DNA from 4 places in the Streptomyces sp. NPDC051322 genome. Region 3 is predicted to be linked to each of the others. Evidence: riboswitches for the same ligand, from Rfam matches in the RefSeq annotation. Region 3 holds a riboswitch; each other region holds the start of a gene.
What was found. Region 3 has a riboswitch for cyclic di-AMP ahead of AB0436_RS21620 (transglycosylase family protein). Riboswitches for the same ligand answer to the same signal wherever they lie in the genome.

Region 1: it holds a riboswitch for cyclic di-AMP, as region 3 does, so the genes downstream of both, AB0436_RS12755 (C40 family peptidase) here and AB0436_RS21620 (transglycosylase family protein) in region 3, are expected to answer to the same signal.
Region 2: it holds a riboswitch for cyclic di-AMP, as region 3 does, so the genes downstream of both, AB0436_RS07375 (transglycosylase SLT domain-containing protein) here and AB0436_RS21620 (transglycosylase family protein) in region 3, are expected to answer to the same signal.
Region 4: it holds a riboswitch for cyclic di-AMP, as region 3 does, so the genes downstream of both, AB0436_RS08225 (M23 family metallopeptidase) here and AB0436_RS21620 (transglycosylase family protein) in region 3, are expected to answer to the same signal.

Annotation. Positions count from the first base shown of each region.
Region 1 is NZ_JBFBAK010000004.1:352,501-360,007, forward strand. Features, by position in the region: gene AB0436_RS12740 (urease subunit alpha) at 1-337, opposite strand, end outside; gene AB0436_RS12745 (urease subunit beta) at 330-641, opposite strand; gene AB0436_RS12750 (urease subunit gamma) at 658-960, opposite strand; cyclic di-AMP (ydaO/yuaA leader) riboswitch at 1,490-1,704, shown strand; gene AB0436_RS12755 (C40 family peptidase) at 1,709-2,182, shown strand; gene AB0436_RS12760 (ATP-binding protein) at 2,211-2,642, opposite strand; gene AB0436_RS12765 (8-amino-7-oxononanoate synthase) at 2,863-4,017, opposite strand; gene bioB (biotin synthase BioB) at 4,161-5,222, shown strand; gene AB0436_RS12775 (adenosylmethionine--8-amino-7-oxononanoate transaminase) at 5,215-6,486, shown strand; gene bioD (dethiobiotin synthase) at 6,488-7,177, shown strand; gene AB0436_RS12785 (class I SAM-dependent methyltransferase) at 7,283-7,507, shown strand, end outside.
Region 2 is NZ_JBFBAK010000002.1:712,217-719,723, forward strand. Features, by position in the region: partial or broken gene AB0436_RS07345 (heavy metal translocating P-type ATPase) at 1-184, shown strand, start outside; gene AB0436_RS07350 (sialate:H+ symport family MFS transporter) at 260-1,741, opposite strand; gene AB0436_RS07355 (putative N-acetylmannosamine-6-phosphate 2-epimerase) at 1,802-2,488, opposite strand; gene AB0436_RS07360 (ROK family protein) at 2,485-3,429, opposite strand; gene AB0436_RS07365 (dihydrodipicolinate synthase family protein) at 3,426-4,385, opposite strand; partial or broken gene AB0436_RS07370 (FCD domain-containing protein) at 4,607-4,952, shown strand; cyclic di-AMP (ydaO/yuaA leader) riboswitch at 5,458-5,647, shown strand; gene AB0436_RS07375 (transglycosylase SLT domain-containing protein) at 5,652-6,437, shown strand; gene AB0436_RS07380 (L-threonylcarbamoyladenylate synthase) at 6,496-7,116, opposite strand; gene AB0436_RS07385 (nuclear transport factor 2 family protein) at 7,126-7,507, opposite strand, start outside.
Region 3 is NZ_JBFBAK010000009.1:102,868-110,374, forward strand. Features, by position in the region: gene AB0436_RS21600 (Ppx/GppA phosphatase family protein) at 292-1,209, opposite strand; gene AB0436_RS21605 (DUF501 domain-containing protein) at 1,525-2,055, opposite strand; gene AB0436_RS21610 (septum formation initiator family protein) at 2,115-2,591, opposite strand; gene eno (phosphopyruvate hydratase) at 2,727-4,019, opposite strand; gene AB0436_RS21620 (transglycosylase family protein) at 4,263-4,949, opposite strand; cyclic di-AMP (ydaO/yuaA leader) riboswitch at 4,953-5,151, opposite strand; gene AB0436_RS21625 (transglycosylase family protein) at 5,412-6,413, opposite strand; gene AB0436_RS21630 (cytochrome P450) at 6,578-7,507, opposite strand, start outside.
Region 4 is NZ_JBFBAK010000003.1:17,188-24,694, forward strand. Features, by position in the region: gene AB0436_RS08220 (aldo/keto reductase) at 1-588, opposite strand, end outside; gene AB0436_RS08225 (M23 family metallopeptidase) at 652-1,713, opposite strand; cyclic di-AMP (ydaO/yuaA leader) riboswitch at 1,725-1,866, opposite strand; gene AB0436_RS08230 (PP2C family protein-serine/threonine phosphatase) at 2,080-3,228, opposite strand; gene AB0436_RS08235 (hypothetical protein) at 3,356-3,547, opposite strand; tRNA gene AB0436_RS08240 (tRNA-Met) at 3,634-3,707, opposite strand; gene AB0436_RS08245 (MarR family transcriptional regulator) at 3,753-4,280, opposite strand; gene AB0436_RS08250 (DUF4386 domain-containing protein) at 4,358-5,059, shown strand; gene AB0436_RS08255 (S53 family peptidase) at 5,187-6,563, opposite strand; gene AB0436_RS08260 (DinB family protein) at 6,740-7,282, opposite strand; tRNA gene AB0436_RS08265 (tRNA-Lys) at 7,478-7,507, opposite strand, start outside.

The DNA of each region.
Region 1 (7,507 bases), on a different contig from region 3:
CTCCGTCCATCGTGTCGGGATTACCGGCCTTGCCGATCCCGGTGATACGTCCCGCCCGGATGCCGATGTCCGCCTTGACGATGCCCCAGTGGTCGAGGATCACAGCGCCGGTGATGACGGTGTCCGGGGCGCCCTGCGCGCGCGTGGCGCGGGACTGGCCCATCGACTCGCGGATCACCTTTCCGCCGCCGAACACCGCTTCGTCGCCGGACCGGCCGGGGCCCCCGCAGCGGTCCTCCTCGATCTCGACGAGAAGCTCGGTGTCTGCGAGGCGGATCCGGTCCCCGGCGGTGGGGCCGAAGAGGTCGCCGTACACGGCGCGGGTGAGTTCAGCCATCGAGGGCTCCTGCGGTCTCTCCCCGCAGTCCCGGGACGATGCGCAGCCCGGCGATGGCAACCAGTTCGATGTCGACGGGGATGCCGGGCTCGAAGCGCACCGCGGTTCCTGCGGCGATGTTCAGCCGACGGCCTTGCGCCGCGGCACGGTCGAAGCGCAGAGCCGGATTGGCCTCCGCGAAGTGATAGTGGGAGCCGACCTGCACAGGGCGGTCGGCGATGTTGAGAACGGTGAGACGGGTGGCCCGGCGGCCCTCGTTGAGGGTCAGCGGGTCTTCGGCGTACAGAATCTCTCCGGGGATCATCGGTGCCACTCCCCGGTCAGACGATCGGCTCGTGCACGGTGACGAGCTTGGTACCGTCCGGGAAGGTCGCCTCGACCTGAACCTCGCGGAGCATCTCGGGGATGCCGTCCATGACGTCCGCCCTGGCGAGCACCGTGCGCCCCGACGCCATCAGCTCGGCCACCGTACGGCCGTCCCGGGCACCTTCCAGGATGTGCGAGGTGATCAGCGCCACCGACTCGGGGTGGTTCAGTCGCAGGCCCCGCGCCCTGCGCTTCTCCGCCACGTCCGCCGCCACATGGATGAGCAGTCGTTCCTGCTCATGGGGTGTCAGTTGCACGCTTCCGCCTCACCGTCTTCGTCCCGGCCCCGGTCGGGCACCGCGGACCACTCGACTTCAACATTTTGTTGACACGGTGCGAAACCCCCGGCCACCAGGCATTGCACATTACGGCGGAAGTTTTTCCGGCACGTTAACCGGCCTTTTGCTGGGCCATGATCATTGCTTGCGGTATGCATTCAACGGACCGCGCAGGGTCACCCCGCGACACGCCGTCTCCTGCCATCCTTTCGGATGCCACCCCTACCCCGATGGGCGTCGCCCGGAAGACTTAGACAGGCAGGGCCCGACGGCTCGCCCCGATTTGCACGGCACGCCCGAGCACTCACCGCAGAGCGCGGCTGCACACCTGGTGAGGGACCCGCACCCGCCGGCCGGTCGGTGGTTCCGGAACCCCGCCCACTCGGATGGGCCAGGGGTGAGCGGACCGGCGAACCGGCAGTGTCAGGCAGAAATCCGGCGCGCGGTGAGTGAAGATCCCTGGGACGACAAGCCCCCGCCACCACGGCGGGGCGGTCCGGGCGGACGCCGAGTCCTGCCGCCGTACCCGGACGTCTGGTCGACACGAGTGGATCGGCAGGAGTGGAGGACCCAAGCAGTCCGGGGCGACAGACGTGTCGCCCCTTGGGGTGAAGCCGCTGCAAGGAGGGCCGACCGATCAGTCGGCCACCCGCCCGGCGGCCGGGCAACTTCGCCGGCCCGAACCCGACAGGTCAACCTTCTCAGGCGGTTTGACGAAGGGTTGCGCATGACTGCGCAGATTCACATCCCGTCTCTGCTCACCCGGGCCGGAACCGCTTCGGCCCTCACACTCGCCGCAGTAGCGGGGACCTCGCTGGCGCCCGGCGCCACACCCGAGGCCCAAGCCGCGACACACGCCGCAAGAGCGGTGCAGATCGCGGCATCCAAAAAGGGATCGCCCTATCAGTGGGGCGCAGCCGGTCCCTCCCGGTTCGACTGCTCCGGGCTGACCTTCTATTCGTTCAAGAAGGCAGGCAAGAAGCTGCCACGCACCGCCCAGGCGCAGTACAACAAGGTGCGCCATATCGCTGCTTCCCACCGCAGACGCGGGGACCTGGTGTTCTTCCACTACGGGCGGAACGTCTTCCATGTCGGCCTGTACGCGGGAAGCGGCAAGATCTGGCATTCGCCGAAAACCGGTTCCGTGGTCAGGCTGGAGCGGATCTGGACCAAGAACGTCTGGTACGGGCGCGTGAACTGAACAAGCGGCGGGCGCGGCTGCCGCAGGCTCAGGTCCGGTCGGCAGCCGTCCAGGGCAGGGCGATCCACACCGTCTTGCCGCCTTCCCGGGTGGGGGTGACCGACAGCCGGCCGCCGCTCTCGGCGGCCAGCCATCGGATGATCACCATGCCCCGGCCGTTGTCCTGCTGGACCGCTGCGGGCAGCCGCTGGGGCCAGCGTGGGTGACTGTCCGTGACACCGATGCGCAGCAGTTCGTCCCGCTCGAGCACGATGTCCACGGTGAAGGTCGGTGACTGGCCGAAGGTGTGCTGCACGGCGTTGGTCGCCAGCTCGGAGACGATCAGCCGGATCGCGTCCGCCGCGTCCGTATCGGCCGGCAGGCCCCAGTCGGTGAGCACCCGGGCCACATAGGACCTGGCCGCCGGAACCGAGGCAGGTTCGCTCGGCAGGGTGACTTTTGCTTCCTGGTGGTCTGCCATGACGGCCTGTCCCTTTCCCACCGGTGCCGGCTCCGACCCGTTGCGGATGCACTTCGAGGACGGCCTCGGATTGCCCTTCGCGCCAGCGTGACACTCATAGTGACCGCATCATCGGCGATCCACAAAGATGGGCCTGTATCAGTCGCTCAAAGTGATGAACTCTGCTACGGGAGAACGTATTTGGACGGCGAGCAGGTGAACGGCCGTTCTCCGTCTCGGGTCAGCCGGCGGGCGCGGTTCGCAGCAACGTCCGTACGGCCCGGGCGACCTGCGCCTCCGTCAGGTCGGCACGCGCGGTGAGACGCAACCGGGAGATGCCGTCCGGCACCGAAGGCGGCCGGAAGCAGCCGACCGCGAGTCCCGCTTCCCGGCAGTCGGCGGCCCAGCGCACCGCCGCCGCGGGCGACGGCGCGCGTACGGACACCACGGCAGCCTGCGGGCGTACGGCGCTCAGCCCGGCCTCGGTGAGACGGTGGTGCAGTGTGCTCGCCACCGTACGGGCCTGCCCGCCGAGGGCGGGTTCCGCACGCAGCAGCCGCAGGGCCGCCAGGGCCGCGCCCGCCGCGGCCGGGGCCAGGCCGGTGTCGAAGATGAAAGTGCGGGCCGCGTTGACCAAGTGGTCGATGACCCGGGCGGGGCCCAGCACCGCACCGCCCTGACTGCCCAGGGACTTCGAGAGGGTGACCGTGGCGACCACGTCGTCCGCGCCGGCCAGCCCCGCGCCGTGCAGCGCTCCCCGGCCGCCTTCGCCGAGCACCCCGAGACCGTGGGCATCGTCCACGGCCAGGGCGGCACCGTGACCGCGGCACACGGCGGCCAGGTCCGCGAGTGGCGCCGCGTCACCGTCGACCGAGAAGACCGAGTCGGTGACGACGAGGGCGCGGCCCCGGTGTGCGCCGAGCGCCTTGGCGGCCGCCTCCGGATCGGCGTGCGGAACGACTTCGGTTGCCGCCCGGGACAGCCTGCATCCGTCGACGATCGAGGCGTGGTTGCCCGCATCCGAGACGATGAGCGAACCCCGGTCGGTCAGCGCGGTGAGGGCCGCCAGATTGGCGGCGTATCCGGAGGAGAAGACCAGCGCAGCCTCGAAGCCACAGAAATCGGCGAGGTCCCGTTCCAGTTCGGCGTGCAGTTCCGTCGAGCCGGTCACCAGCCGTGACCCGGTGGCACCGGCACCCCAGCGGCGGACCGCTGCCGAGGCCGCTTCGGTGATCTCCCTTCTACGGGCCAGCCCCAGGTAGTCGTTGCTCGCCAGATCCAGCAGATCCGAAGCGGCCGGGCGTGGCCGCAGCGTGCGGACGAGGCCGGCCCGGGCCCGCAGGGATGCCGCGGTATCGGTCCAGTCGAAGGGCGATGGAGGCGTGACACCCGGCATGATCAGTCCCTCTTTGTAGGCAGTTCACAGACCCTAGCGGGGGCCATGCGGGGTCATGGTGTGGCAATGCACACACCCTTCACGGCGGGTGTTGTTCGGTTCCTCCTTGGCCTGACGTACTGCCGTAGGCCAGGATCACCCCCATGGACCTGCTGAACACGCTGGTGGACAAGGGGCTGCGGCGCGAACTGCCGACCCGTGAAGAGGCGCTCGCCGTACTGGCGACGTCGGACGACGAGCTGCTCGATGTGGTGGCCGCCGCCGGAAAGGTACGCCGTCAGTGGTTCGGACGGCGGGTGAAGCTCAATTACCTCGTCAATCTCAAGTCCGGGCTCTGCCCGGAGGACTGCTCGTACTGCTCGCAGCGGCTGGGCTCCAAGGCCGAGATCCTCAAGTACACCTGGCTGAAGCCGGACGAGGCCTCCCAGGTGGCGGCGGCCGGTGTGGCCGGCGGAGCGAAGCGGGTGTGTCTGGTCGCCAGCGGGCGGGGCCCGACGGACCGCGACGTCGACCGGGTCTCGCAGACCATCGAGGCGATCAAGGAACAGAACGACGGCGTGGAGGTGTGCGCCTGTCTCGGGCTGCTCTCCGGCGGGCAGGCGGAGCGGCTGCGGGCCGCGGGCGCCGATGCCTACAACCACAACCTCAACACGTCCGAGGTGACCTACGCCGACATCTGCACCACCCATGACTTCTCCGACCGGGTGGAGACCGTCCAGCAGGCGCAGGCCGCGGGGCTCTCGGCCTGTTCGGGACTGATCGCCGGGATGGGCGAGAGCGATGCCGACCTGGTCGATGTGGTGTTCGCCCTGCGCGACCTCGACCCCGACTCGGTGCCGGTGAACTTCCTGATCCCGATGGAGGGAACTCCGCTCGCCGAGCAGTGGAGCCTCACCCCGCAGCGCTGCCTGCGCATCCTGGCGATGGTGCGGTTCGTCTGCCCGGACGCGGAGGTACGGCTGGCCGGCGGGCGGGAGGTGCACCTGCGTTCGCTGCAGCCGCTCGCCCTGCATCTGGTCAACTCCATCTTCCTCGGCGACTACCTGACCAGCGAGGGTCAGGCGGGCCGGGCCGATCTGGACATGATCGCGGACGCCGGCTTCGAGGTGGAGGGCACGGACACCACCACGCTGCCCGACCACCGTACGGATCTGGTGTCGGTCCGCCGCCGGGGTGCCGGGACGGACCTCGCGCCCAATGCCTGACACGGACCAGCTGCTCGAACTCGACCGGCGGCACGTCTGGCATCCGTACGGGCCGATGCCCGGACAGCAGCAGCCGCTGCTGGTCGAGTCGGCGTCCGGTGTGCGGCTGCGGGTGGCCGGTACGGGCGAGCTCGTCGACGGCATGTCGTCGTGGTGGTCGGCGATCCACGGGTACAACCACCCGGTGCTCAACGAGGCCGCGCGCGGCCAGTTGGACCGGATGAGTCACGTGATGTTCGGCGGGCTCACCCATGAGCCCGCCGTCCGGCTCGCGGCCAAACTGGTGGAGATCACCCCGGAACCGCTCCAGCACGTGTTCCTGGCCGACTCCGGTTCGGTGTCGGTCGAGGTGGCGGTGAAGATGTGCCTCCAGTACTGGCGCTCGGTGGGCCGTCCGGCCAAGCAGCGTCTGCTGACCTGGCGCGGCGGCTACCACGGAGACACCTGGCAGCCCATGTCGGTGTGCGACCCCGAGGGCGGCATGCACGAGCTGTGGTCGGGGGCGCTGCCGCGCCAGGTTTTCGCGGACGCCCCGCCTGCCGCGTACGAACAGGGGTACGCCGACCACCTCGACGAGCTCATCGGCCGCCATGCCGACGAACTGGCCGCGGTGATCGTGGAACCCGTGGTGCAAGGGGCGGGCGGTATGCGGTTCCACTCCCCCGCATACCTGCGGGTGCTGCGGGAGACGTGCGACGCACACGGTGTGCTGCTGGTGTTCGACGAGATCGCCACCGGCTTCGGCCGTACGGGCACGCTCTTCGCCGCCGGGCAGGCCGGGGTCGCACCTGATGTGATGTGCGTGGGCAAGGCGCTGACCGGCGGTTACCTCACCATGGCGGCGACGCTCTGCACGCCCCGGGTGGCCGACGGCATTGCGCGCGGAGAGGTACCCGTGCTGGCCCACGGGCCGACCTTCATGGGCAACCCGCTGGCCGCCGCGGTGGCCTGCGCCTCGATCGAGCTGTTGCTGGCGCAGGACTGGCAGCAGGAGATCAAGCGGCTGGAGACCGGTCTGCGGGACGGTCTCGCGCAGGCCGCCGCGCTGCCCGCCGTGCGGGATGTCCGGGTGCTGGGCGCGATCGGCGTCGTACAGCTCGATCACCAGGTGGACATGGCGGCGGCGACCCGGGCGGCGGTGCGCGAGGGGGTCTGGCTGCGGCCCTTCCGTGACCTCGTCTACACCATGCCGCCCTACATCACCGGCGATCAGGACCTCGCCCGGATCTGCCGGGCGGTCTGCGCCGTCGCACGGGAGGGATGAGATGACGATTCTCTTCGTCACGGGCACCGGTACCGAGATCGGCAAGACCGTGGTCACCGCCGCTGTGGCGGCCGCTGCCCGGGGGCGCTCGGTCGCTGTGCTCAAGCCGGCGCAGACCGGGCTGGCACCCGGCGAGCACGGTGACGTCGCTGAGGTCGCCCGCCTGGCGGGGCCGGTGACCGCGGTGGAGCTCGCCCGGTTCCCGGAGCCGTTGGCGCCGGCGACCGCTGCCCGGCGCGCTGCGATGACACCGGTGCGACCGCAGGACGTCGCGGACGCGGCGCAGAAACTGGCCACCGAGCATGATCTGGTGCTGGTGGAGGGCGCCGGCGGCCTGCTCGTCCGGTTCGACGACGAGGGCGGCACGCTGGCGGAGGCGGCAGCGCTCCTCGGTGCGCCGATGCTGGTGGTGGCGCCCGCCGGACTCGGTACGCTCAACGCCACCGCGCTCACCGCGGAGGCGCTGCGCGCCCGGGGCCTGCAGTGCGCGGGCGTGGTCGTCGGCAGCTGGCCGGCCGCACCCGGTCTGGCGGCCCGCTGCAACCTCACGGATCTTCCGGTGGTGGCCGGAGCCCCGCTGCTGGGAGCGGTTCCGGAGGGCGCCGGTGCTCTGTCGCCCGCCGATTTCCGGGACCGGGCCACCAGCTGGCTGGCACCGCGCCTGGGCGGTGGCTGGACGCCGCCTCGCTGAGCGTGCGCGCATCACCGGCCGCCGGTGATGCGCGCGAAGCGTCATCGCTCCGTGCGGGGGGAGAATTACGGTGTCCGCAGAGACCCTCGCTGGAGGAGGCACCCGATGCCCGCAGGCAGTGACAGGATTTCCCGCGACGCCGTGCACCATCCGCTCTTCGCGCGCTTCTACGCCCGCTTCAGCGTCAGCGCCGACCTCAAGGGCGGGGTCGCGGCTCACCGCGCCGAGCTGCTTTCGGGCCTCTCCGGCCGGGTGATCGAGATCGGCGCGGGCAACGGACTCAACTTCGCACACTACCCGGCGGCTGTCTCCGAGGTGGTGGCGATCGAA
Region 2 (7,507 bases), on a different contig from region 3:
CGCGGCGCGGCGGCTGGTCGTGCAGAACCTGTTCATCGCCGGGGTGTTCATCTCCGGCCTGGTCGTCTGGGACCTGCTGGGACACCTGCCGCTCCCGCTCGGCGTCCTCGGCCACGAGGGCTCCACCGTCATCGTCGGCCTCAACGGTCTGCGCCTGCTGCGCGACGCCGCCTGGCGCCGCGCAGCCGCCCCGGCCCACCGGACTCCCGCAGCCGTCGCCCATCGCGGCCAGGATGAGCAGAACGCCGCCGCGCGCCGCTCAGTCGCCCGGGGAGCAGCTGTTCCCGACCGGCAGCGGAGCGTCCGACAAGTCCGGCAGCTCCGCCGCGAGGTGGTCGCGAATGCCGTCGGGGTCCGTCAGCCGGTTGAGCCGGGCCGGGACGTCGAAGCCGACCAGCAGCACGACCAGGATCGTGCCGGCGAAGGTCAGTACGGCGAGCGCGCGGCCCAGCGGCATGCCCGAGGCCAGATGGGCACCGAGCACCGGGGCCACCGCACCGCCCAGCGCACCGACGTTGTAGGTGAAGCCGAGTGCTGCGGCCCGGCTCTCGGTCGGGAAGTGGCCGCCGATGTAGCGCGGCAGCAGGCCCGAGATGCCGAAACTGAGCGCCTGGAGCACGAACAGCAGGCCGCCGAGCAGCAGCAGGTTGTTCTTGACGGCGAACACCGGGAACACGAAGACCAGTGACGCCAGCAGCGTCAACGCGTACGCCTTCTTGGTGCCGATCCGGTCGCCGACGAATCCGGCGAGCCAGCAGCCCACCATCGTCCCGAAGCCCGCGAAGAACAGGGCGTCGCTGACCTGGCCGGGGGAGTAGCCGAGCTCCGACTTCAGATACGTCGGCAGCAGGGCCTGGATGGGCCAGGTGTAGAGGAAGGCGAAGAAGACGGTCACGATCATCGAGACGTACAACAGCCAGCCGCGCCGTCCGCCGAGTTGGACGGCGAGCGCGATCAGGCTCACGCCGGCCAGTACGGACAGCACGGGTACCAGGCCCGCACCGGTCGGGGTGAAGACGGCGAACAGGGTGACGGTCGCGACGACCACCAGCACGGTGTTGGCCGTGGCCCGGCCCGTGGTGGCGAAGAGGGGGCGGAACGGATTCGGTTTGGCGGCGCGCGCCTTGACCCGCTCGCTCCATTCGGGAGCCTCCGGCAGTGCACGCCGCAGCCACAGGGCGACCACGATCGGCACCAGACCGATGTAGAACATCCAGCGCCAGCCCAGCGTCGGAACGATCCACTTGTACGCCTGGGCGGCCAGCACCGAACCAACGGAGAAGCCGGAGATCAGAAAGCCGCTGGCCCGGTTGCGCAGTCGGGTCGGCCAGCTCTCCATGGCATAGGTCGCGCTGGCGCTGTACTCGCCCGCCATGCCCATGCCGATCGCGAGCCGCGCGACGAACAGGCTGGTGTAGTCCCAGGCCAGCCCGCAGGCAAAGGTGCCGAGCGAGTAGAGCAGGATGCTCACGATCATCGACAGTTTGCGCCCGTACCCGTCGCCCAGGGCTCCGAGTACCGCTCCGCCGAGCCAGCGGGTGATGAACGCGGCGGACACCAGGCTGGCGGCCTGCACCGTACTCAGGTGGAACTCGTCACTGATCTCGGTGAGGACCAGAGTGATCACGACGAAGTCGAAGCCGTCGAGGACATAACCGATCCAGGCGGCGAAGAACGACTTCCACCGGGGGCGGGAGATCTCGTGGTACCAGCGGAGCTGAGCTTGAGCTTTGTTGTGCACAGTGTCTCCAGAATGCCGGACGGACTCGACGATGAGGCGATGTCTGCAGGCGGGGATGCGTTATCGCTGGGCCAGCTCTGAGACGAACTTGCTGGTCAAGGCGGTGGGAGCGGTGATAGCTGTGCCGACGACGACACTGTGGGCGCCCCGAGCGAGGGCTTTGGTCGCCTCCTGCGGAGTACGGATGCGGCCCTCGGCGACCACAGGCACGTCCACCGCATCGGCGAGCGCGGCGACCAGATCCAGATCCGGGCCGTCCTGCTGCGGAGATCCAGTGACATATCCGGACAGAGTGGTCGACACCAGGTCGGCACCCTGGGCCGCGGCGGCAATGCCCTCGGCCAGGGTCGACACGTCGGCCATCACCAGGGCGCCCGCAGCGTGAACCGCCTCGACGAGCTGGGCGAACGTGCTGCCGTCGGGGCGTGGGCGGTCCGTGGCGTCGGCGGCCACCACGTCGGCTCCCGCTTCGGCGACCGCCAGGGCGTGGCGGACGGTGGGGGTGATGTACACGCCCGTATCGCCGTCCTTCCAGAGCCCGATCAGCGGAAGATCCACGGACGCCCGCACCGCGGCCACCACCTCGGGTTCGTTGGCACGGATCGCCGCTGCCCCGCCCGCCTCCGCGGCCTGCGCGAGCCGGGCGAGCGTGGCGGTCTCCCGCATGGGGTCACCTGGCGGGGCCTGACAGGACACGATCAGCCGGCCTTCGAGCGTGCGGGCGAGTGTTGGGGACGGACTGCTCATGGGTGACTTCCCGGTCGGTGGAGGAACACAGCGGTGGTGAGGGCGGCGGCGCCGAGCACGGCGGCGTCGGGGCCATGACGTGGCGGCGAGGGGCACAGATGACGCAGCGGTGGCATCAGCTCGCCCATGAAGGCGTCGCTCAGCGCTTCCCAGTAGCGGGGGCCGATCTGCGGTACACCGCCGCCGATGACAACCCGGTCGGGGCCAAGGGCGTTGGCGAGCCCACCGAGCGCGCGGCCTGCGGCCCGCGCTCCGGTGGCGATGGCATGGTCAGCGTTTCGGTCGCCTTCGCCGGCCCGCTCCGCGACGGTCTGCAACCGGTCGACGGGCCGTCCGCCGAGGCGCCGGTACAGGCGGGTGATGCCTGGCCCCGACGCGATGGCCTCGAGGTGCCCGGCGCCCCCGCAGGTGCAGTCGAGACCGGCGGCCTCCGGGCTCGGCAGGTGGCCCAGATGCCCGGCGATGCCGGCTGCGCCGTGCAGCATGCGCCCGTCACAGGCGAGGGCGCCGCCGACCCCCGTGCCGATGGCGGCGAACAGCAGGGAGGCGCTGTCGCCGCCGATGGCTGCCAGTTCGGGCCCCGCTGTGGCGCGGACGTCGTTGTCACAGGCGACCGGCAGACCCGTGCGGTCGGCGAGGCCGGGTCCGAGCGCGGTACCCGCCCACCCGCGGATCGAGTCCGTCGCACTGGTGACAGTGCCGGAACGCGCGTCGACGACTCCGGCTGCCGCCACACCGATCGCGGTCGCGCCGCGGTCGACGGCCCGGGCGGCGGCGCACAGCGCGTCGAGCACGGCATCGGCGCCCGCGCTGGACGGAGTCGGCCGGCTGTACCGGGCGAGGACGCTCCCGTCCGTTCCGACCAGGGCGGCAGCGATCTTCGTACCGCCCAGATCGAGTCCGATCACGGGCCCCGCCACGGAGCCGAGGACGCTGTTCATCGGGCCGGCATCAGTCCGGCTGCGTGCAGCCGTCGGCCGACGAGCGCGAGCGATGCGGCACTGAGCTGGATCTGCGGGAACGCCGTGTCACCGCAGTCGATGACGCCGAGCAGCCGCAGAGCTCCCTTGAAGGAACCGAGCGCCGAGGAACTGCGTCCCATCTCCGCGTCGGGGCCGACATCGACGATGCCGAAGAGTTCGACCAGGCGTTCCTGCTCCTCGGCGGCCCGGGTCCAGTCGCCGGCCAGCGCAGCCTCGTACAAGCGGACGTAGGCCGCGGGGTCCACGTTGCCGATGCCGGGAACGACGCCGTCGGCGCCCGCCAGCAGGGCTGCGTCCACGGTGAGTTCGGAACCGGTGAGAACGCTGAAGCGGGGCGCCGGGCCTTCCTCGCGCCCGCCGCGGCCACCGAGTTCGACGATCAGGCGACGCAGCCCGCCCTCGTCGCCGCTGCTGTCCTTGAGACCGGCCAGCGTGCCGTCCTCGGCGAGTTCGCGTATGAGGGACGTGGAGAGCTTGCTGTGCACGGACACGGGAAGGTCGTACGCGAACAGCGGCAGGTCGATGTTCTCCCGGATACGGCGGAAGTGCCGGGCGATCTCGGCGGGGTGGGTGCGCGTGTAGAAGGGCGCGGTGGCCACGATCGCGTCCGCGCCGAGCCCGGCCGCGACGCGAGCATGGTCGCTCACCCGCGGTGTCGTGGCGTCGATGACGCCGGCGAGCACCGGCACCCGGCCGGCTGCCGTGCGCACCACGGTCTCCAGGACGGTGCTGCGCTGCGCGTCGGTGAGATAGGCGACCTCGCTCGTCGACCCCAGCGCGAACAGGCCGTGCACGCCTCCGCCGACGAGGTGCTCGACCAGTCGGGAGAGCGACTGTGTGTCGACCTCGCCGGTGGCATCGAGCGGGGTGCAGACGGGCGGGACGACCCCGCGAAGGGGGGCGGTCAGAGGCATGGGTACTACTCCTGGTGCTGCTGGGCGCGGAAGCGTCGTCGGTCGCGGAAACGCGCACGATCGTGGTGGCTGTGTGCGACATGGGACGTCTGATGTCCTATGTCTGGCGCTAGAGTAGTCCCCGGCCGGCAGGAAACGTCAAGAGTCACCGGTCCCGCATCCGGTAGCTGATCCCGGATTGCGGGCTCTCCCCGGGCTCCCCGGGCACCTTCTTGGCGTATGAACTCTTGTATGTACGTGAGGCGTTGGAAACCGGTCTGATCGACGGCGTTGCGGCGTCGGTGCCGGCCGAGGGCCTCCGGGCGCGCGCACTCGTATCAGCCATGGAACGCGCGCCCTCCTCCTCAGCGAGGTACTCGACCCCTTCTGGGCTGCCTTGGACCAGGTGCGTGACGACGTCGGCGATGCCCACCAAGACCCGGCCACGACCCTCGCCCATCACCGGGAGATCGTCGACGCCATCGCCGCTGCCGATGGGCCTCGCGCGGCCTCCGCGATGCGGACGCATTCGATGGAATCAGAGACCGGCTGCCGCCGGGATCCGTCTCCGGCCGGCCCTGCAGGTAGCCGCCATCGGTGTGCTGAGCTGAATTAACCACCCACGCCGAAGTGTTGAACCGGCCGACGGAATTCCTCGCGACAAATGACCGATCACAAAAGGGCTCTTGACTCACAGTCGGCTGATCCGGGCGACGTGTTCAGTCGCAAAGGGAAGCGATCAATTGTCGGCGGACAGTCTCCTTCCGGTGCGCGCAGGTGAACGGCATTCGCGGCCGAAATGGGCGATTTGACTGTCTCATTCTATAAGTCCTCATGCGGTGCAATGCATCAATTTGTCATTCTCTGCACGCGCTTGAGGGGCCGGATCTTGCCCTGTCTGTGAAGTGAGTCACGCCCGGGAGTGCGCCGCAGCACCGGCTCCCTTGCTCACTTCGCCTGCCAGGAAAGAAAGTTGAGTTCGACAGCAGCGCGGGAGCGGCTGCATATTTCCATGGTCGAATTCGCAAACGAGATGTCGACGTCATTTCCGGACTTGTTTCATCCCGACGTTCTCGCTTACGTTCTCGTCACCCCGGACGGAACGCCGAATCCTGCCACTGTCCGGAAACCGCACTCACCCACTCACGCACGGCAGGAGCGGGGGACCCAGGTAAGTTCGCCGATCGCAGTACGAGATCGGCTCGGGGTGAAGTCGCATTCGTGCGGCCGGGCTTCTCCAGCCCGAACCCGACAGCTCACCCCGTAGGCGACGGAGAGGAATTCGTCATGGCTGCAAAGGCCAAGCACCGTCGTCCGAAGAGCACCCCGCTTGCCCGGCGTCTCGTCGCCGTGGGCACCGGCGGCGCCGCGCTCGCACTCCCCCTGGTGGCGGCTACCACTGCGGAAGCGGCGCCGGTCGCTCACCACGCCCCCGCCGATTCGGCGCCGGCGACTACCGCTGCCCACAAGGACACCCCCGAGACCTACTCCGTGGTGGCCGGCGACTCGCTCTTCAAGATCGCACGTGCCCATGACCTGAGCGGCGGGTGGAAGAAGCTCTACCGGGACAACCGGCAGGCCATCGGCGAGGACCCGTCGCTGATCCAGCCCGGTCTCACGCTGACGCTCGGCGCGAAGGCCGAGAAGTCGAAGTCCACGGACGACTCCCAGGGAACCGCGTCGACCACCGCCAGTAAGTCAGCGCAGAGCGGTGCGAGCACCGGCGCCGTCCCCGCGTCCGCCAAGACGTATTCCGACAACCTGGACGGCTGGATCAAGGAGTCGCTGGACGTCATGGCCGCGAAGGGTATTCCCGGCACCTACGACGGGATTTACCGCAACATCATGCGCGAGTCCTCGGGCAACCCGCAGGCGATCAACAACTACGACTCCAACGCGGCCGCCGGAACCCCATCCAAGGGGTTGCTGCAGGTCATCGCTCCCACCTTCCAGACCTACCACGTGGCGGGCACGTCGATGGACATCTACGACCCGGTCGCCAATATCACCGCCGCGTGCAACTACGCTGCCGCGATGTACGGCTCGATCGACAACGTGAACGGCCCGTACTGACGGGACCGTCACCCATCGGGCGGCAAGCGGACGATGGTGCGGGAGGGCACCGGCCCGGTTACTCGAACCGGTCGGTGTCGCCCGCCCCCCGGCGTACGATCTCCAGCTCGCCGCCGGAGAAGTCGATGACCGTGGTCGGCTCGGTGCCGCAGTCGCCCGAGTCGATCACGGCATCCACCACGTGGTCGAGCCGTTCCTTGATCTCCCAGCCCTGGGTCAGCGGCTCCTCCTCGTCGGGCAGCAGGAGGGTGCTGGAGAGCAGCGGTTCGCCGAGCTCGGCGACCAGGGCCTGAGCGACCGGGTGGTCCGGGATCCGGACACCCACCGTCTTCTTCTTGGGGTGCAGCAACTGGCGCGGCACCTCCCTCGTCGCGGGCAGGATGAAGGTGTAACTGCCGGGTGTCGCTGCCTTGATCGCGCGGAACACGTCGTTGTCGACATGCACGAACTGACCCAGTTGCGCAAAATTCTGGCACACCAGTGTGAAGTGGTGACGGTCGTCGAGGTTCCGGATCGACCGGATCCGGCTGATGCCGTCACGACTGCCCAGCTGGCATCCCAGTGCGTAGCAGGAGTCCGTCGGATACGCGACGAGCGCACCGGATCGGATGCTGTCGGCCACCGTGCTGATGGTGCGCCGCTGAGGATTGTCGGGGTGCACGTCGAAATACTTCGCCATCCGCCGAGTCTAAGGCCCGTTGCGGCCTCGCCCGGATGAAGACGTGCCCGCTCCGAGCCCGGGCCTGCTCGCGGGAGCGTCGTCTGCCGACACGTCGGCCCGGACCTTGAGGTAGGCGATCGTGTCGCCTATCGCGGTGATGAGGAGCCGGCTGCGACCGTTGTGGTGGGCGCTGCTGATCCGGGCCTCGACGACGGTGTCGCCGGGGAGTCCGCACACCGGCCGCGAGTCGGTGGCGGTCAGCGTTCCGTGCGGCAGGAGGAACTCCTCTTCTGCCCACTGGGTGATGGCTTGCAGGCCCTTGATGCGCCGCCCCGCGTCGGTGATCACACTCGTCGCGGAGAAGCAGCTCAACAGCTGGGCGAGATCCCCGGTATTGATCGCCTTGAGA
Region 3 (7,507 bases):
GTCGGGTGCCCCCTCTGCTACACTGCGCGGCTCGCTTGCCGGAGGCCATCGCCCCACGGGGGAACCACAGCACCGGATGCCCGCCGCCCACCCCTCCTGAGCTGGACCTCACCGCGCCGGACCGGCCGAACCACGGTCGGAGTTCATCCGCCCGTCACACGCGTCGGGTAGTGCGGCCCGCCCGGCGCCGGGACCTCCGGGCCCCCGGAAAGGACCAACGGCCGAAAAACTTCGGCCACTGGGCCCCAATTCCTTGTGAAGAACTTCACGAAGTTGCTCGGGCGGTGCCCGTCAGGCGACCGACCAAGCGATCCCGTCGAGGATGTCGTGCTCGCTCGCGACCACCTCGGAGGCCCCCGTCCGCCGCATGACCTCGTGCAGGATCAGCGCCCCCGCGGTGATCACATCGACCCGCCCGGGGTGCATCACGGGGATCGCCGCGCGCTCCTCGTGGGTCGAGGAGAGCAGCATGGCGGCGACCTCGCCCACCCGCTCGGCGGTGATCCGCGAGTGGTGGATCGCGGCGGAGTCGTACGCGTCGAGGCCCAGCGCGATGCCGCCGACGGTGGTCACCGATCCGGCGAGCCCGACGAGCGTACGGTCCTCGGTCAGCGGGACGGTCTCCTCCGCCAGGTCGAGCGCGGCGGCGATGTCGGCCCGGATCGCGGTGATCTCGCCGAGGGTCAGCGGGTCGTGCCGGACGTGCCGCTCGGTGAGCCGCACGCATCCGATGTCCACGGACCGGGCGGCGCCCGCGTGGTCCTCACCGACGACGAACTCGGTCGATCCACCGCCGATGTCCACCACCAGATACCTGCCGCCCCGGCCCGCGAGTTCCCGGGTGGCCCCCGCGAACGAGAACTCGGCCTCCTGGTCCCCCGTGATCACCTCCGGCTCGACGCCGAGAATGTCCACCACGCCACGGACGAACTCGTCGCGGTTCTCGGCGTCCCGGGAGGCGGATGTGGCGACGAAGCGGGTGTGCCGGGCGCCGTGCGCCTTGATCACCTCGGCGTACTCCTTACAGGCGGCGAACGTCCGCTCCAGCGCTTCCGGGGCAAGCCGTCCGGTCCTGTCGACGTCCTGGCCGAGCCGGACGATGGTCATCCGCCGGTCGAGGTCGGTGAGCTCGCCGGTTGCCGGATCGGCGTCCGCGACAAGCAGCCGGATGGAGTTCGTACCGCAGTCGATCGCGGCAACGCGGGTCATAAGGGGTTCCTCTCCGCTACCCGGGCCCGCCCCCGGTGGTCGGGGGCAGCCCATGGACGACCGGCCCGCCCGAGCGCGGGCCGCGCCGTCCCTGCCTCAATCATGACCTCCATCGGCGCCGGCTACCGCCGGGAGGTCCGCCGGGCGGCCGCAGGGTCACGGGCGGCGGGCGGCCCAGGGGCCAGGCGGCTCAGTTCTCCACCAAGATCCCGCACGTCATCAGAGCGCACGGCGGCCCGGCGGAGATTCTGGTCATCCTCGACCACGACGGACAGCGCAGCCACCTGCACCCGCCGGCCTGACCACCCGTCCCGCTCAGACGTCCTCCGCCGGGCAGGGCGTCACGCACGGACCCTTCGCCCACCACTCCGGCAGCATCGAGATCGCCTCGTCCCCCAGCGGGTTGACCCCGGGGCCGGCGGCCAGCGCGTGGCCGACCAGGACGTGCAGGCACTTCACCCGGTCCGGCATGCCACCGGCGCTGGGAAAGCCCTCGAGGACCTCGATCGCGTCCCGCCGGGCGATGTAGTCCTCGTGGGCGGCCCGGTACGCAGCCGCCAACTCCGGGTCGGTGGCGAGGCGTTCGGTCATCTCCTTCATCACGCCGTTCGCTTCGAGGGTGCCGATCGCCGAGGCCGCCCGCGGGCACGTGAGGTAGTACGTGGTGGGGAACGGCGTGCCGTCCTCGAGGCGCGGGGCGGTCTCCACCACGTCGGCGTTGCCGCACGGGCAGCGGTGGGCGATCGCGCGGAGGCCACGCGGCGGGCGGCCCAGCTGCTGCTGGAACGCGGCGATGTCCACATCGGTCGGCTCGGTGCGGTCGGTCTGCGGAGGGGGCGTTTCCATGGTGCCTTGGATCCAGATCTACTTGTGAGGGTGTCAGGCGGGCGCTTACGGGAAGCCGGTCACCGGTCGCCGGCCCGGTCCGCGGTGTCCACGCCGTCCCAGAGGTTGGTGTACCAGGGCCGGTCCGTGGCTCCCCGGTCCCGCGGCGCCCGCTTGCGCGCGTCCGGGTCGATGACGGTGAAACTCGTCTCCCCCGGCCGTACGTAGTGCAGATGCTCACGGGCCAACCGCTCCACGTACGCGTCGTCCTGCAGCCGCGCCTTCTCGTCCCGCAGCTGCTCGACCCGGGCCTTCGCGTCGCGCACCTGCTGCCGCTGGTCGGCGATGTCGTTGCGCTGCGAGACGTACTGCCGCATCGGATACGCGAGGGCGACGACCAGCGTGCAGAGCACCATCAGCAGTATCGCCGCCCGGCCGGTCAGCCGCGGGCGGCGGGCCTGACGCCTGGACTGGGAGCGGTACACCCGGGCGGCAGTCTGCTCGCCCAGCACCTTCAGCCTGGTCGCGGTCGAGAACCGGTCCCGGTTCCCTGCCATGCCGCCTCCCCGTATACGCACGCACGTCCGTCCCCGGACACGGTACGGGACGGTGTCCGGGGACGGCTGCACTGCGCTGCGCCTTTGCTGCTTATTCAGTTCTTTTTGGGTGATTCGGCATCAGCCCTGCGGCGCTCAGCCGTTCGTGCGGAACCGCGGGAAGGCCGACCGGCCCGCGTACACCGCGGCGTCGTCGAGGATCTCCTCGATGCGCAGCAGCTGGTTGTACTTGGCGACGCGCTCGGAGCGGGCCGGGGCGCCCGTCTTGATCTGGCCGCAGTTGGTGGCGACGGCCAGGTCGGCGATGGTGACGTCCTCGGTCTCACCGGAGCGGTGGGACATCATGCACTTGAAGCCGTTGCGCTGGGCCAGCTCGACGGCGTCCAGGGTCTCGGTCAGCGAACCGATCTGGTTGACCTTGACGAGCAGCGCGTTGGCCGAGTCCTCCTCGATGCCACGCGCCAGCCGCTCGGGGTTGGTGACGAAGAGGTCGTCGCCGACGATCTGGATCTTGGAGCCCAGCTTGCCGGTGAGGACGTGCCAGCCGGCCCAGTCGTCCTCGAACAGCGGGTCCTCGATGGAGACCAGCGGGTACGAGGCGACGAGCTCCTCGTAGTACTCGGTCATCTCGGCGGCCGAACGGGACTTGCCCTCGAACTCGTACGAGCCGTCCTTGTAGAACTCGGACGCGGCGACGTCGAGCGCGAGTGCGATGTCCTTGCCCGGGACGTAACCGGCCTCGGTGATGGCCTCGAGAATGAGGTCGAGTGCGGCCCGGTTCGAATCGAGGTTCGGCGCGAAGCCGCCCTCGTCGCCGAGGCCGGTCGCCAGGCCCTTGGCCTTCAGGACCTTTTTCAGCGTGTGGTAGACCTCGGCGCCCCAGCGCAGCGCCTCGGAGAAGGACTCGGCGCCGATCGGCGCGATCATGAACTCCTGGATGTCGACGTTGGAGTCGGCGTGCGACCCACCGTTGAGGATGTTCATCATCGGCACCGGCAGCAGGTGCGCATTCGGGCCACCGAGGTAACGGAAGAGCGGCAGGTCCGAGGCCTCGGAGGCGGCGTGTGCCACGGCGAGCGAGACGCCGAGGATCGCGTTCGCGCCCAGCGAGCCCTTGTTGTCGGTCGCGTCCAGGTCGAACATCGCCTGGTCGATCAGCCGCTGCTCGGTCGCGTCGTAGCCGACGAGCTCCGGGCCGATCTGCTCGATGACGGCGAGGACGGCCTTTTCGACACCCTTGCCCTGGTAACGGTTGGGGTCACCGTCACGAAGCTCGATGGCCTCGAAAGCACCGGTGGAGGCGCCGGACGGAACTGCAGCACGACCCGTGCTGCCGTCGTCGAGGCCGACCTCGACCTCGACCGTGGGGTTACCTCGGGAGTCCAGGATTTCCCGGGCTACGACGACGTCGATGGACGGCACGAGCATCTCCTTCTGGGATGTGACGCTATGGGTGCAGGGTCTCTTTGGCCTTGCGACATGAGCCTAACCGGCCCGCGGCCCCCGACCGGCGGGGCGCCCGGCCCCTGGGACGAAAAAGCGCCCAAAAGACCTTATTACTACCCGAATCTCGGCAAATATACTTGCTGGTAACAGAACTGACCGAAAGAAACCCCGGTCCGGCGCGTACGGGGGAGTCGCGCCGGACCGGGGTGCTCGGGGGAGCCGGGATCAGCTCAGGTGCAGCTGCTGACCGGGGAAGATCAGGTCGGCGTCCTGCACGATGTCCTTGTTCAGGTGGTAAAGCTTCTCCCAGCCGCCGGAAACGTGCTGGGACTTGGCGATCCGGGCGAGCGTGTCGCCGGCCTTGACCTTGTACTCGCCGTCGCCCTTCTTGACCTTCACCGGGGCGGCGTGCTTCGCGGGGGCCTTACGGGCCTCGCTGCGCGAAGCGGACTGCGCGGTGCTGTGGGTCTCCTGCTGCGCCGCGGGCTTCGAGCTGGAGCTGGAGCCGGAGGGGTTCACGCCCGGGTCCACACCGTCGTTGGTCAGGCCACCGGCACCGGCACAGGACCAGGCACCCGGACCCTGCATCTCGAGCAGCTTCTCGGCGACGGCGATCTGCTGGTCCTTGGTGGCGAGGTCGGCGCGCGGGGCGTACTTCGTACCACCGGCGGCGGCCCAGCTGGAGTTCGAGAACTGCAGGCCGCCGTAGTAGCCGTTACCCGTGTTGATCGACCAGTTGCCGCCGGACTCGCACTGGGCGACAGCGTCCCAGGTGGAGACGGAAGCGGCCGAAGCGGAAGTCGCACCCAGCAGCGGCACGGCCACGGCGGCACCGGTGACGCCGGCAAGCGTGGCGTAGCGGACGGCCTTGGACGGACGGCGGTGCTTGGACTTGCTGGCAGAAAAGAGCATGGCGTATCTCCTCACCGACGCCTACGAGGTGAGCTGTCGGGTTCGGGCCAATGAGTTGCCCGGCTGCGCTACCTGCGCACAGCTTCACCCCAAGCCGTTTCCGTCCATCCCGTCCCGGATTCCGATGATTCGGACTCCGGGTGGGCGGCCGGACCCGGCGCTTACCTGGGTCCCCCGCTCCTGCCTACGGCGCGTTACGCGTCGACTGTGTCTTCCCCCGACCGATGGCAGGATTCGGCGTGACGATCGAGGGTGCCCGCGGTGCGAGCGGTTCTGACCGAAACACAAATCCCTCCGATATTCAAAGATGAACATCGGAGGGAGTGCTCGGCGCGTCGCACCTGTGCAGAAGGCATTTCCGCAGGTGAGGCGCGGCCCGGGCGGCGCCGTCGGCCCGGCCATCCGCAGAGACGAACGAGAGTCATGTCTCACCGCCGCCAAAACCGGACATAGTCGGATCAACTAGCCCTGTTTCGGGCTGAGATCAAGGGCCTGGCCAGGGAGAATGAGATCCGGATCGCCACCGATCGTGCGGTGGTTCGCGGCGTACAGCGCGGGCCATCCGCCGGGCAGATCGTGTGCATCCGCAATTGCCCAGAGATTGTCACCCGGGCGGACGGTATAGCTGTCGTCCGAACGAGCGTCGTCGCGTGTCGGACTTTCGGAACGCGACGCGTGCCGACCGGCGTCGTCGCCCACCCGGGCGTCGTGTGATGGCTCGTTCGCCTCGTCGCCGCGGTGCTTGCCGGTGGTCGCGCTCTGTGAGGGCGCCGGGGTCTCCGAGGCGGCCGACGCCGGGCCGGAGGGGCTCGCGGAGCCGGTGGGGGCCGGGGAGTCGGTGGGCTCGGGAGAGTCGGCATCCGATGACCGCCGGCTGCCGGTCGCGTCCGAACCGGAAGCCGAACCGGAGTCGGTGGCGGGGTCCGTGGCGGCAGCCGTCGGCGCGTCGGACGGCGAGGCCGAACTGGCGTCCGAGCCCGCATCCGAACCGTCGGTCGAGTCCGACGGCGTCGCGGAGGCCGAAGCGTCATCCGTCGCCTCGTCCGACGGCGCATCCGAGGGGGCGTCCTGGCCGGCGTCCGACGGCGTGGGGCTCGCGGTGTCCGGAACGCCCGGGTCCACCGACGCCGTCGCGGCGTCGTCCTTCGTCAGGCCGGCGACGGTCGCGCAGCTGAGCCAGGGCTTGGCACCCTCGGCCGCGTAGACCTTCTCGGCCACGGCTATCTGCTGGGAGCGGCTGGCGAGGTCCGGCCGGGACGCGTACTGCCCACCGCCGTACTGGTCCCAGGTGTCCTGCGAGAACTGCAGGCCGCCGTAGGAGCCGTTGCCGAGGTCGGCGCTCCAGATGCCGCCGGTCTCGCAGAGCGCTACGCGGTCCCAGGTGGTGGCATCCGCTGCGTGTGCGCCGCCTGCGCCCAGCAGCGGAATGGCGATGGCGGATCCCGTAACTCCTGCCGCTACCACGATGGCTGGAGCCTGACGGGGGCGTCGGTGCCGACCGTTCCCGGTGCGCATGCGGTGGCCTTCCGTGTGACGGATGATTCGAACGGTGAACGTAGCCGTAGTCGAATGCCCCTCACAAGTCGATGCAGCGCAGATCACGTGAAAGTCACATTATTGACGGTGAGTCAGCGAACATGACGGTCGAACTCCACCGGTAGGGTGCGCAATCCCCGCATGATGAGTCCGCCGCGCCATCGCAAATCGGCCGGATCCACCGCAAGCCGCAGATCCGGCAGCCGCCGCAGCAGGGTGGCGAGAGCCGTCTGCGCCTCCAGCCGGGCCAGCGGGGCGCCCAGACAGTAATGAATTCCGTGCCCGTAACCGAGATGCTGATTGTCGACGCGCGCGAGGTCGAGCGTGTCCGGTTCGGTGAAGCGCTCGGGGTCCCGGTCGGCGGCCGCGAGGACGACCAGCACCGGATCGCCCTCGGCCACCTGCCGGCCGCCCAGCGTCAGCCGCTCGGTGGCGAACCGCCAGGTGGCGAGCTCAACCGGGCCGTCGTAACGCAGCAGTTCCTCGACACCGGTGGCCAGCAGATCGGTCTCGCCGGCGGCGAGCGACTGCTGAAGGCGCGCACGCTGGTCCGGGTTGCGCAGCAGCGCGTACACGCCGTTGCCGATGAGGTTGACGGTTGTCTCGAAACCGGCGAAGAGCAGAATGAACGCCATCGCGGCGGCCTCGTTCTCCGTCAGATGCTCGCCGCCGTCGCTCGCCCGGATCAGCCCGGAAATGAGATCGTCGCCCAGGTTCTCCCTTTTGCGGTGGATGAGCTCCGCGAGATAGCTGCGCATCTTCTTCACCGAGCGGGCCACGCCACCGCGTGGGCCGCCGCCCTGGCCCGCTTTCGTATGGCGCAGCATCATTCCGGCCCAGTCGCGGAATTCGTCCTGGTCCTCCCGCGGCACCCCCAGCAGATCGCAGATCGCATAAATAGGGAGAGGGAAGGCGAACTCATGGATGAGGTCTGCCTCGCCCTTTTCCACGAACGCGTCGATCAGCTGATCCGTCAGCTCCTGCACCCGCGGCGCGAACTGGGCCACCGTGCGCGGGGTGAA
Region 4 (7,507 bases), on a different contig from region 3:
CAGCCCGCCCTCGTAGGTGTCGCGGGAGACCAGGTTGTAGTGCGGTTGAAGCGCCACGTACCGGGCGAGCCCCTCGGCCGCGGAGAAGGCGAGAGAGGCTTCGAGCCGCTCAGGGCCGATGTTGGACGCGGCGATGGCCCGCACCTTGCCGTCCTTCACCAGCTGGTCGAGCGCGGTGATGATTTCCTCGACCGGGACGGACGGGTCGTCGAAGTGCGTGTAGTAGAGGTCGATGTGGTCGGTGCGCAGCCTGCGCAGCGACTCCTCGGCGGCCGCCTTGATGGTCCCGGCGGAGAGCCCCTTGTGGGCGGGATGGGCGCCGACCTTGGTGGCGACCACCACCTCGGAGCGGTTTCCGCGGGCGGCCAGCCAGTTGCCGATGACGGTCTCGGACTCGCCGCCCCGGTTGCCCGCCGCCCACGCGGAGTACGAGTCGGCCGTATCGACGAAGTTGCCGCCGGCCGCCGTGTACGCGTCGAGCACCGCGAAGGACTGCGCCTCGTCGGCGCTCCAGCCGAAGACGTTGCCGCCGAGGGCGAGCGGGAAGACATGGAGGTCGGACGCGCCGAGCCTGCGAAGAGAAGTCATAGGGCGGAAAACCCGGCACCGTCCCGCACTATTCCGTGCGCGGTGCCGGGGTTCCGGGAGCCGTCAGGCGTTGATGCCCTTGTTCGCCAGCCAGGTCAGCGGGTCGATCGGGTCGCCGCCGCCGGGGCGGACCTCGAGGTGCAGATGCGGCCCGGTGACATTGCCGGTGGCGCCCACGTTGCCGATGACCTGCCCGGTGGTGACCTTCTGGCCGGCGCTCACGGCGATCGACGACTGGTGGCAGAACCAGAGTTCCGTGCCGTCGTCGAGGGTGATGACCGTGCGATAGCCGTACGATCCCGACCAGCCGGCCGACTTGACCGTGCCGCTGTGCACGGCCTTGATCGGGGTACCGGTCGGAGCGGCGAAGTCGAGGCCGGTGTGGTAGCCGGAGGACCACATGGAGCCGCTGTCACCGAAGTGCGAGGTGAGGGTGTAGGAGGCGACCGGGAGCGAGTAGCTCGCGGCCAGCTTGGCGAGCCGTTCCTTCTCCGCCTTGGCCTTGGCCTCCGCCTCGGCCTTCTTCTTGGCGGCCTTCTCCTTGGCGGCTGCCGCGTCCTGCTGCTTCACCGCCTCAGCGGCGGCCTTGGCGGCCGCTGCCTTCTCCGCCGTCACCGCGGCCTGGTCGTCGACCGCGCCCTGCTGCTGCTCGGCCTGTTGCAGGATCCGGGTCCGGAGTGCTTCGCCCGCGTCCGAACTGCCGGTGCCGGTGGACGCCGAGGTGAGCGCGGCGCCGGTGACACCCGTGTCCGTACCCGTAGCGGACGAGGAGTGGCCGTCGATGTCCGATATCAGCCCACCCACGCCCGGCAGCGACTCGGCGTCCGGCAGCTTGTCCTTGACGGACTGCGGAAGGTCGGGGAGGGAGATCGAGACGGGCGGCTTCGCCTGCGCGCTGGCCATGCCACCCGCGCCGACGGCGGCGATCACGCCGACGCCGAGGACCGTGGAGCTGCGCGCGATGCCGCCGCGCTGCTTGGCCACCCGGTGCTTGCCGCGCAGCGGACGAAGGGACTCCTCGGTGGGATTCCACTCGTCGAACGTGCCGCCGTCCTCACCGCCGAAACCGAGAGCTTCGTCGTTCGGGAAGTAAAGCGTTTCGGGGGCAGAGCTGTTGGACGCCACGGAGGCGCACTCCTTTCCTTCCTTACCGCCTACCGGGTTAGCTGACGGGTTCGGAGCAGGAAGGTCTCCTACGGGCCGTTCCTTGCGGAGCTGCCCGATTCACCCCAATGAGTGGTTCCCCGGTTCCCTTACGGGATTCGGCGCGTGCGCACGGTGTCGCCTCTTGCGACGACTGGGACAACCGCGCTGCGTTATCGAACGTTAATAGACACACGCCCCGGAGCCAAGCCGTTCCAACTGATCGTTAACGATTTCGGCCCGGACCAAGCGGGGCACAAGGGGGTGGAACCGGGCGAGTTGACGCGCGCTCAGGAAACCTGCATTTCTTGACCGTGCATCAAATGTTATGCAGAGCGATGCACCCGGTCACGCATCGCGACGGCTGCCCCGCACGATCTCCACCGTCCTGCGCCGCGGGGGCTGATCGTCCGTCGGCCGGGCCACCGCGAGCAACGCCATGTCGTCCGTCGAGTGGCCTCCGGTATGCCGTCGCACATCGTCGGACAGCGCCGTGAGCAGCTCGTCGGGGCCCGGGAAGATCCGCCCGCGCAGCCGTTCCTTCGGATCGTAGAAGACCCCTGCCGCGTTCCGCGCCTCGGAGAGCCCGTCGGTGTAGAGCAGCAGCGTGGCCCCCGGCGGGAACGGCAACTCGTCGGCACGATCCGGCCAGGAGGCCACATCCGCCATCCCCAGCGGCAGTGCGGCATCGGTCGGCGTGACGGCGTCGAGCCCCCCGTCGGCGTACAGCAGGAGGGGTTCGGGATGACCGCGGTTCACCACCCGGATCCGGTCCCGGCCACCGCGTGGTACCTCGGCGAGCGCGGCGGTGGTGAAGCCCTCGATGGCGTCGAGGCCCTCCCGCCGGGTGCCCTCCCTGGTCAGCGCGCGCTCCAGACGCTGGGCCACCCCTTCCAGACTTCTCTCCTGCTCGGCGGCTTCCCGGAAAGCTCCGATCACCACCGCCACGGCCTCCACCGCGCCGAGCCCCTTGCCCCGCACATCACCCACGATGAGCCGGACCCCGTACGGCGTGTCCTGCACTGCGAAGAGGTCCCCGCCGATGAAGGTGCCGGCCTGCGCCGCCTCGTACCGCGCCGCGACGTGCAGGCCGCCGATCCGCTCGAGGGGCACCGGCAGCACCGCGCGCTGCGCCGTCTCGGCGATGACCCGGGCCGACGCGAGCTGCTCGCCGCTACGGCGCACCACCCGGTTGATGATCAGCGCGAGCACCGCCACGGTGATCACCGTGAGCAGCTCGGTGACGGCACTGGCATGGGCGCTGGTGCCGTTGTAGGCGTGCAGTCCCGCCATGGCCACGGTGGCGGCCACCCCGGTCAGCAGCGTGGCTCTGAGCGAGAAGAACGGGGCGGCGATCAGCGGTGCCGCGGAGAAGAACGGCACCGGGGTGAAGGGGTCCGGGGTCGCCAGATCGAACCCGATCCCACCGACCAGCAGCACCGGCGGCAGCGCCAGGAGGAAACGGCGTGCCGTGCCGCGCTGTTCTCGCTGCCCCACCAGTGGTCTCCTGCCCGGTCCGTACCCGGCTGCGGACAGTACCGCGCCCCACTCAGGCTGTCCGCAACCACGCCGACCGGCGATTCGACGTCGGCCAACCGGGCGAACCGCTGAGCCCTGGCCGGTTTCAGAAGTCCCACGCCGGCGTATGAACCACGGCGAGCAGCGAAACGACCCGGAGCCGCCGTCCCCGCAGCACCCCGAGTCCGGTGAGCTCGTCGAGCCGCTCGAGCCCCACCCGCGCCCACATCAGGCCGACCAGGGCCGACGGCAAGACCTCCAGCAGCAGTACGGTCAGCGCGACCCGCAGAACGAACACGTCAGCCCCCTGATACGTGCCGGCGCTCCCCGCCGGAGCAACGCTCGAAGGCCCGGCACATGACGTGCCGGGCCTTCGTTCACAAGTAGCGGGGACAGGATTTGAACCTGCGACCTCTGGGTTATGAGCCCAGCGAGCTACCGAGCTGCTCCACCCCGCGTCGGTAAACCCAACTGTACGGCATCCGCAGCTATGCTCCTCACCATTAACGGCCGGACCGGCCGGCCGTTCCTCCACGGCCGCCGCCCGCGCGCACCTGCCCGTATCCGGGGTGCACGCCGGGGGAGAGTCCCTGCTGCTCGGCCAGCCGGCCGAGCAGCACGCCCAGTTGCCGGTGCTCGTCCACCGAGAGCGCCGCACAGATCTGCTGCTCGTGCGCGGCGCCGGCCTTCCGCAGCCGGGACAGCAGCGCGACACCCTCGTCGGCCAGGAAGAGCGCGTACTGCCGCCGGTCGGCGGTATTGCGCCTGCGCTCGATGAGTCCACGCGCCTCGAGTTCGTCGGCGAACGCCACGAACCGGCTGGGCGGCATGCCCAGCACGTCTGCCAGTTCGCGCTGGCTGCGGCCCGGCATCCCCGCCAGCAGGCGCAGGAGTCCCGCCTGGGCAGGGGTGAGATCCAGTTCCGCGATGCGCTCGGCGAACCGGTCCGCCGCGTGTGCCCCGAGCTGAGCCAGCAAGAAGGCGACCCCCTGAGGGGGCCGTGCCCCCGGTGCTTCCGCATCCCGTTCCATGGCGAAATAGTATCAGCTTGACAATCGTTTCGAGTTGTAATCATTCTATGAGGGTGACGAATATCGAGGAGGCAACCATGACCACCGCATCCGCCGAGCCCCCACCCCGGCGAGCAGAGTCCCCGAGCCGTCGCCCGCAAGGAGGCCCACCCCTGCTGGCCCCTGTGCTGGCCTTCGCCGTCCTGACCGTCGCCTACGTGATCGTCAACCGCTCCACCCCGCACCTGGACGCGACCGGCGCCGATGTCCTGCGTTATGCCTCGGCCCATCGCACGACCGTGAAGGCCGGATCACTGCTGCTCTTCGCTTCCTCGGTGCCCCTGGCGCTGACCGCCGCGATCCTCTACCGGCGGCTCCGCGCCCTGGGGATCACCGCTCCCGGCTCCGCGATCACCCTGGTCGGCGGAGTGCTGGCATCGAGTGCGCTCGCGCTGAGCGGCATGTTCGGCTGGGCCGGCGGCCGGCTGTCGTCCGACGGCGGGCCCGCGCTCGCCAGGGTCCTGGCCGACCTCTCGTTCCTGGCAGGCGGCCCCGCGTACGCCACGACCTTCGCCCTGCTCATGGCGGGCATCTCGGTCACCGGCCTGCTGGCCGGCCTGCTGCCACGGGCGCTGGCCTGGCCCGGACTGGCACTCGCCGCGGTCGGCGTGGTCTCCGAACTGACCCTCGTGGCCGACGCGTTCCAGTACCTCCTGCCGATCGCCCGTTTCGGCGGCCTGCTCTGGCTGGTGATCGTCGCGGTCAAGCTGCCCCGCACCCGCCCGTCCCGCCACCAGTAGGACTGCGCCGACAGCGCCGGCGCAGCGGCCCGGAACGTTCGAAGGCCCGGCACATGAGGTGCCGGGCCTTCGTTCACAAGCAGCGGGGACAGGATGTGAACCTGCGACCTCCGGGTGAGTGCGGCGGTCAGCCGTGGCGGCTCGCACGGGCGAGCGCCGGCACGAACCGGGCCGCGTCCACGGTGCCGACGCCGGTGGCCATGTCATAGCCGTTGACGGCGGGGTAGCCGGTCACCCCCTGGTAGCTGTTGTCCGTCCCGTCGTTGACGTCCACGATGCCGGACGAGCGGCGGTGGACCAGGGTGTACAGCGCCTTGTTGATGTCACCCACCCGGTGACCGGCGGCCTGGTCGGCGAGGGCGACGATGCCGGAGAACAGCGGGCTCGCCTCGCTCGTGCCGCCGGATACGTCCCAGCCGACAGCGGTCGGGTCGTAACTGGAGTACACCCAGGCCCCGCCGTTGACCGCGGCGGCCATCGAGATGTCCGGGGTGCCGCGGCGGCTGCCGACGACCTTCTTCTCGCCGTTCTGGAACGCGGGACGGTGGAAGACGTGCGACTGGCCGCCGCCACCGGCGCCGTAGTCGTTGTACACGCTCTCCGGCGCGGTGCGGTCGCCCTTGTCGTCCAGGTGCAGCTGGGTGCCGCCGATCGACGTCACCAACGGGTCGGAGGAGGGCCAGGAGTTGACGCGCTTCGTGTAGTAGCCCTTGCCGTCCGCGGTGCTGTCGGTGGCGCCGCCGTCACCGGATGAGGCCAGGACGGTCACTCCGTGCCGGGCCGCGTCCTTGAACGCGTAACGCAGCTTGCCGATGCTCGAGAAGTCGCCCTTGTCGAAGCCGGGGAAGGTGTTCTCCGTGGCGCCGAAGCTCTGCGTGATCACATCACCGACTCCGCGGTCGATGAGGGACTTCTCGGCGGACATCATCTCCGGCAGACCGGTGACGCCCTCCGTCTCGGCGACCGCGGTCTCGACCAGCACGATCTTGGCGTCGGGCGCGACGGCGTGCGCCATCTCCACGTCGAGCGTGGTCTCGCCGGCCCAGCCGGTCATGTCGGAGTTCTTCGGGTCGAACGCGGGCACGTGACCCCACTTCTCGACCTGCACCTTGGTGCTCTTCAGCCCGAACTGCTTGCTGTAGACGTCCAGATCGTGCTGCACGGTCGGCGAGCCGAACGAGTCGACGATCACGATGGTGCGGCCCTTGCCCGTGATGCCGGACCGGTACAGCGGGTTGAGGTTGTACGCCTGGCGGTACTGAATCGGGCTGTAGCAGGCGATCTTCCACTTCGCCTGGCACTGCTCGGAGGGCAGTGGACTGCTCACCCCGCTGACCAGCTGATGACCTGCGACGGCCGGAACCGCCTTGGTCCCCGGTACGGCCTGAGTGGACGCGACGGTGACGCTGCTGCTCAGCGGGGTGGCTATCACCGCGGCGGCAACAAGGGCGGTGGCCCCGGCCGTCGCGGCCCCGGTGCGGGACCGGGGGCGTGTTGTGCGCATGAATTCTCCTTGTGTGGAGCGGAGTCGCGCGAAGCGGCTGCCGTGATCCCATCCGGGAGGGCATGCACAGAACAAGGGCATTGGTTCATTGATGTCGAACGCTTTGCCTAAGAGTGAATCTTTCCGGCCGCCACCTGACCCAGCAGGTGAGAGCCGACACACGCGAGCGCAGCCGGTCAGCCCATGCTCTTCGCCCCGTCCAGGGACTCGCGGATGATGTCGGCGTGCCCGGCGTGCTGCGCGGTCTCGGTGGCGATGTGCATCAGCACCCGACGGGCCGACCATCGCGCGTCGGCCTCGTACCACGGAGCCTTCGGCAGCGGATGGCTGGCGCCGAGGTCGGGCAGGGTGGCGACCAACTCATCGGTCTCCTTGGCTACTTCCTCGTATTCGGCGAGCACTCCGGCCAGCGTCTCACCAGGCAGCATCCGGAACTCGTCGGCCCGCCGACCCCAGTCGTCCTCGGTCAGGGCGGTGAAGTCGGGCATCGCCGACGGCCCCCTCTTGATGAACTGCACCCAGCCCCGCTCGGCGGACGTGACGTGCTTGATCAGACCCCCCAGACAGAGCTCACTGGCCGTGGTCCGCAGACCGGCCTGCTCGTCGGTGAGTTCCCGTGTGGTGAAGCGCAGGAAGTGCCGCTGCTTCGCAAGGCTTTCAAGGAGGTCGGCGCGCTCCCCGGCCGGGGTCTGCTCGTTGACGGTCTCGCTCACGCTCATGGACTCGCCTCTCGTTGGTCATCCCGCTGCTCTGTCGAGCAGGACCACGCTAGGGCGGATATAGGTCACTTCCTGACCTGTACTCTCACGCAGCACTCGCGCAGGAGACCGGAAAAAACGCAGCGCCTCGACCAGCCGAAGCCGGTCGAGGCGCGGAACAGCAGGTCGGAGGAGGTTTCCCCGCGATGCTGACGGTAGACCGTGTGGGACTCGAACCCACAACCA